Regions from separate parts of the Priestia sp. SRI_019 genome, predicted to be linked through region 2. Evidence: predicted binding sites of a transcription regulator. Region 2 holds the regulator's gene; the other holds the start of a gene.

Region 1 (3,155 bases), on a different contig from region 2:
CTTTGCGTCCAAGACTTCCTAGTGTACCAGAGAAGACAGGAACGAATGATTCCATTGCTCCACCGCGAATAGCTACTGCTAAGTTCACGCCTACAACTTCACCCATTTGCCAAGCTAATTGAGCAGTAGGTGGGTAAGGGCGACCTTCTGGACCCATTACAACCGCTGAGTCACCAGCAAGGAATACATCTTTATGAGATGTAGATTGTAAGAATTCATTTACAAGTGCACGACCGCGGTTTACTTCGATACCTGAGTTAGCAACTACAGAGTTACCTTGAACTCCGCCAGTCCATACCATTGTTTTTGTTTCAATTTTGCTGCCGTCTTTAAGTTCAACAGTTGTAGCATCCATTTTTGTTACAGGTGTACCAGTAACAAATGTAACGCCACGTTTTGTTAAGCTTGATTGAGCGCGCTCTACTAATTCAGCAGGGAAGCCTGGAAGAACTGTAGGAGCTGCTTCTACACAGTATAGAGAAATTTCTTTTGGATCAACACCGTGTTTTAGACATAGGCTTGGCATTAAGTCAGCGTATTCACCAACAAGTTCGATACCTGTTAATCCACCACCGCCGACTACGATTGTACCGTCAGCTTTATTTTTTGTTTTGCTGTATTCAGCGATACAAGCTTCTACGTGTGCACGTAAACGGTTTGCATCATTTACTGATTTAAGAACGAAGCTGTGCTCTTCTAAACCAGGGATACCGAAGTAAGCAGTTTCACTACCTAAAGCTGTAACAAGGTAGTCGTAGCTTAATTTTGTACCATCTTCAAGAGATACTTCACGTTGATCTGGTGAGATTTCTTTTACCGTTGCAATTTTTAAATCAACGTTGTAGTTTTTAAGTAATTTATCAAGTGGTAAAGCTACCGCTTGTTCAGAAACGCCGCCTACAGCTAGACGGTGTAATTCTGTAATGATTTGGTGAGTAGCAAAACGGTTCACTACTGTAATTTTTGCTTCATCCGCACTTAGGTGTTGGCGAGCTGTCATTGCAGTTAATAAACCACCGTAACCGCCGCCTAAAATTAAAATATGTTTTGACATAGTCGATCCTCCGTCCACACTTTTTAATGAAAATTATTTTTGTTTTTCGTTTGTAATGTCTAAATACGCTTGTGCAAAGCGGAATAGTTTTTGAGCTTGTGGATCTTTAAGCATGCGTAATAAACCGAATAAACCGATTGAATTAGAAGCATTTGCTTCTGCACGATCGTTTGCTTCGATTGCAGTAGCTGCAAGACCTTTTACTGTTCCTTCTACCGGCTCGATAAATTCTTTTACTCCACCAAGTAGATCTTCTTTTAATACGTCGTCAGTTAATAATGATTGCGCAACGTCGTAAGTTTTTGTAAGCACCGTTACCATTTCAGATAATTTTGGTAAATTATCTACAAGAACAGTAAGAGCTTCTTGTACTTCAGGCTTTAACAATTGATCTAACACATCCGCTTGACCTTTGTTAACTGCCGCTTCTGTTTGTACAGCAGCATTTTCCTCTGCAGCTGATTTTTGAATAGTTGATTGAGACATGAAAAGTCCTCCTTTGCTGGATACTGTTGCATATGTAGTTCCTAGTTATCTGCTAGACTTTCAAACTACATTGTGAAGTTGTGAAATCTTGCACATAATTCTATTTTAATTTTAATACGAGATAAAATCAACTCATTTCGTTGAAAAAATAAGTGAAGAACCTCGTAACCCTTTGTTTAATAAAAGTTTATAAAAAATAAAGCGAATAATTGCCTAGGTAAATAAAATTAAAATAGGGAACTAACATGATTCCTCTTCCTACGATAAAACAAATAACGTCATATTTCAACACATACGAACTTAATATTCTATAAGTATTAAAAAGATAGGGCGCATTTACTATTTAAAGAGTTTTCAAAAAATTACATTGACTTACTATAGTGTTCTACATATAATCAGAATATAACATCTTATGTAAGGAGATATAACATGGTTGTAGTGGATGAACTTTATCATAATGTGGTCATTACGTTGCCTCAATTAAAATTAATTGAATTTATAATGAAGTTAAAAGAAGCTAAAGCACAAGAAATAGAAGATATAAAAACGAAAATTAGTAAATACGAAGAGAAGAAACGTGCTGAAGAAGCTTGGTATCAATCACTATCAACGTTTCGTAAATTTTTTACCGGGCGTCCTTTAAGTCAGCATCAAGCGGTCGAGTATATGGTATACGTAAAGGAGCGCTTTAAAAAAATTGATCACCTTAAAGCACAAATGCGAGAACTTCATGAAGTTCTTGAATTAATAAAAGCGGAAAATGAAGAAACAAGTGAAATTACGCTTTCGCCTGCTATTGTACAAGAAATAAAACGATTAAAAAGCAGTGGAGGCGTTGGGATATGAGTGTTAATGAACTAAGTTTAGGGATAAATACAACGTGGGTCGTGTTAACAGCGGCGATGATTTTGTTAATGGAAGGCGGCTTTGCCTTGCTAGAGGCAGGTTTTGTCCGCTACAAAAATAGCGTGAATATTATTATGAAAGTATTCGCTGATATTACAATAGGAACGCTTTGTTTCTATTTAATTGGTTTTGGATTAATGTACGGTGATGATTTAGGTGGAGTTGTCGGTAAAAGCGGTTTTGCGCTCTCAGGTAATTTATCGCACCTTGACATTCCAATTGGGCTTGAAACGTTTTGGCTGTTTCAATGTGCATTTGTTATTGCGGTCATTTCTATCGTTTCTGGAGCGGTGGCAGAACGAATTAATTTCCGCGCATATCTTTTATATGCGATTTTAATGACTACATTTATTTATCCTATAGCCGGCCACTGGATTTGGGGAGGCGGATGGATTAGTAAGTTAGGGATGCTTGATTTTGCCGGTTCGGCAGTTATTCATGCTCTTGGCGGTTTTTCAGCTTTAGCAGCTGCAATAATGATTGGACCGAGAAAAGGGAAGTTCACGAAAAATGGAATTAGTTCTGTTTCTCTTCCAAGCAATTTGCCGCTTGCATCAGTGGGTGCTTTTTTATTATGGTTTGGATGGTTCGGGTTTAATGCAGGAAGTACGCTAAGTGCTACTGACGTTAGAATTGGTCACATTGCTATTGTCACAATGTTATCAGCAGCAGCAGGCGGAGCAGCTACTTTATTTTATACTTTATTTCG
Region 2 (3,155 bases):
ATTTACGACTTTATCAAGGAAGTAACGATCGTGTGAAACAATTAAAATAGCTCCTTCATACCCTTGCAGAAACTGTTCCAGCCATGCTAAAGTTTCAATATCTAAGTGGTTGGTAGGCTCATCGAGAATAAGCAAGTCTGGCTTTGTTAAAAGCAGTTTTGCAAGAGCCAAGCGCGTTTTTTGTCCACCGCTCAAGGAGGAAATAGGGGTGCTATAGTCAAAGTTTGAAAAACGGAAACCGTGAAGAATAGACCGTGTATCCGCTTCATATTGATAGCCGCCTAAATCTTTGAACGTTACTTGAAGCTGGTCGTACTCTTTGGTTAGTTTTTCGTATTGAACTGAATCATTAAAAATGTCTGGATCACCCATCTTCGTTTCAAGCGTACGTAATTCTTTTTCCATTTTCTTTAACGGAGCAAAGACCGTCATCATTTCTTCCCATATGGAGAGTGTTGACTCAAGAACTGTATCTTGTCCCATATAATCAATGGAAACACCTTTAGGTTTAATAATTTCTCCGCTGTCATAAGAAAGCTGCTCAGCAATAATTTTTAATAAAGTTGATTTACCAGCACCGTTTCGTCCCACTAGGGCAATGCGGTCTTTTGATTGTACTTCTAACTTTATATTCGATAAAATGGGTTCTGCCCCATAGTATTTTGTAATACCGTTCAATTGTAGAATAATCATTTTTTCACCTCTAGTAGTATATCCATAGTGTATTTTAACATATTTTCAACTACAAGTTCTTCTTACAAGCGTTTGTAATTTGTAGAGGGACAAGGACAAATGATGAAGCGAATGTTTTGATTCATGAAATAAAATGATTTTACCTGCACATTTTATACAGGATACTATGTTAAAATAAGAGATAAGTGCATCTCTGAACTTATATATGATGGATGTAGAAAACCCGTCATGACTAACAAACGAATCCTTTGAAGGGCACATTGCTTCGTTCTAGCTACCGACTTTAAGTAGTGCTGGATAGACAAAAGCCGTCGGGGTGCGAAGCGGAGTATATATAAAACAAGAGAAAAGAGAGAGAATTGGAAGCGCTACCTCAAAGCGGTTGATGCTTTGTGAAAGGTAATGCAATATGACTTGAAAATGTTAGTAATGACATACATGAACTGAGGGGGTACAACGTGAACACTGAACAATTAAAAATACCACAAGCAACGGCTAAACGATTGCCGCTTTATTATCGTTTTTTAAAAAACTTGCATGCTTCTGGTAAACAGCGTGTTTCGTCAGCGGAGTTAAGTGAGGCAGTGAAAGTTGATTCTGCTACTATTCGCCGGGATTTTTCTTACTTTGGAGCATTAGGGAAAAAGGGATACGGCTACAATGTGAATTATTTGCTTACATTTTTCCGTAAAACGTTAGACCAAGATGAAGTAACGAAAGTAGCACTGATTGGCGTAGGGAATCTCGGAACGGCCTTTTTAAATTATAATTTTATTAAAAATAATAACACTAAAATTGAGTGCGCTTTTGATGTGATAGAAGATAAAGTCGGTACAAAAGTAGGCGACGTGCCGGTTTATCACCTTGACCAATTGGAAGATTATATGAGTGATGACATCTCAGTAGCGATTTTAACCGTTCCAGCCACTGTTGCTCAGCAAATTACCGATCGTTTAGTGAGTTGCGGAATTAAAGGAATTTTAAACTTTACTCCTGCACGCTTAAACGTACCGGATGAGATTCGACTGCATCATATTGATCTTGCTGTAGAATTACAGTCGCTTGTCTACTTTTTGAAAAATTATCCTGTTGAATAAGGCGGACTATGTTACGATTTCCTTAAGTCTAAATTAATAAGGAGAGTGGGAATATGGGGATTGGAGCAGGCAGTTGGATTATTATTGCGATTGTAGCACTGCTTATTTTTGGACCGAAACGGTTACCGGAGCTAGGAAGATCAGTGGGCCAAACGCTTAGAGAGTTTAAGCATGCCGCTAGCGGTGCATCAGAAGATCGTGAAAAAGATAAACAGCGTCAAGTAGATGACAAAGAGTAAAAGGGTGATCATAGTATGACCGAACAAGAAATGTCAATATATGATCATATAGGAGAGCTGCGAAAACGCATTTTAATTGTTTTATTTTTCTTTGTGATTGCCACAATTGGCGGCTTTTTTATAGCGGATAAGGTCATTGTCTATTTACAGCATGCTGATGAGGCAAAAAATTTAACGATGAATGCATTTAGGCTAACAGATCCAGTTAAGATTTATATGCAGTTTGCTGTTATTATCGGCTGTGTACTTGCAGCTCCTGTTGCACTGTATCAACTCTGGGCATTTATTAGTCCTGGTTTATATGAAAAAGAGCGGAAGGTAACGCTAGGATATATTCCTGTTTCCATTTTTCTCTTTATCGGCGGTGTCTCTTTTTCTTATTTTGTGTTGTTTCCATTTGTCGTCGATTTTATGACGCGCGTTTCTGATGAGCTGAATGTAAACCAAGTGATTGGCATTAATGAATACTTTTCTTTTTTAATGCAGCTCACACTGCCTTTTGGCCTGTTGTTTCAGCTTCCTGTCGTCGTGATGTTTTTGACGAGATTAGGAATTATCACGCCTATGTTTTTATCTCAAATTCGAAAATATGCCTATTTCGTACTGCTAGTTATTGCCGCACTTATTACACCACCGGAATTGCTCTCGCACATGATGGTGACAGTGCCGCTCTTAATTTTGTATGAAATCAGCATCATTATTTCCCGCATTTCGTATCGCAAAGTGTTAAAGGCAAGGGCAGAGCAAGAAAGAGAAGATGTTAGTATGTAAAAAAACCACTGAAACAGTGGTTTTTTTATTTAGATGAATCATCTTGATTTTTATATTGCTGCTGCAATTTTTTAATTTTGTAGTGCAAGATAAAGATGCGAACCGCAAACCTGAAATCGAATGCGGCTACGAGTGCAAATAAGATTGTGGGGAAATTCCACACGGTTTCCTGAGCATTTTGAATTGCCAAGTAAGTAAATAAAATCCCCATAATAATATAAATAAACCCTCGTGTTAAAGGGATATTCTTCATAAAAACATGCCTCCAAAAATAAACTGCATTTGTTCTGCTTGTTTTTGCATTTCTATAATTTTATCTGCAAAAATAGTTTGAGATAAAATAACGATTGTATTC

What was found. Region 2 encodes Rex, which represses fermentation and respiration genes when NADH is low (regulators of the CRP and FNR family bind a similar motif). Its sites were predicted from a motif close to TTGTGAAATATTTCACAA; they were not measured.
Region 1: the regulator Rex is predicted to act here: its motif matches at 1,619-1,636, upstream of AC2YJL_RS11090 (DUF1641 domain-containing protein).

Annotation. Positions count from the first base shown of each region.
Region 1 is NZ_JBYCZN010000002.1:160,174-163,328, forward strand. Features, by position in the region: gene AC2YJL_RS11085 (NAD(P)/FAD-dependent oxidoreductase) at 1-1,054, opposite strand, end outside; gene AC2YJL_RS11090 (DUF1641 domain-containing protein) at 1,088-1,540, opposite strand; gene AC2YJL_RS11095 (hypothetical protein) at 1,970-2,386, shown strand; gene AC2YJL_RS11100 (ammonium transporter) at 2,383-3,155, shown strand, end outside.
Region 2 is NZ_JBYCZN010000015.1:11,152-14,306, reverse strand. Features, by position in the region: gene AC2YJL_RS27155 (ABC-F family ATP-binding cassette domain-containing protein) at 1-693, opposite strand, end outside; gene AC2YJL_RS27150 (redox-sensing transcriptional repressor Rex) at 1,152-1,790, shown strand; gene tatA (twin-arginine translocase TatA/TatE family subunit) at 1,844-2,029, shown strand; gene tatC (twin-arginine translocase subunit TatC) at 2,045-2,800, shown strand; gene AC2YJL_RS27135 (YdiK family protein) at 2,826-3,053, opposite strand; gene AC2YJL_RS27130 (CPBP family intramembrane glutamic endopeptidase) at 3,050-3,155, opposite strand, start outside.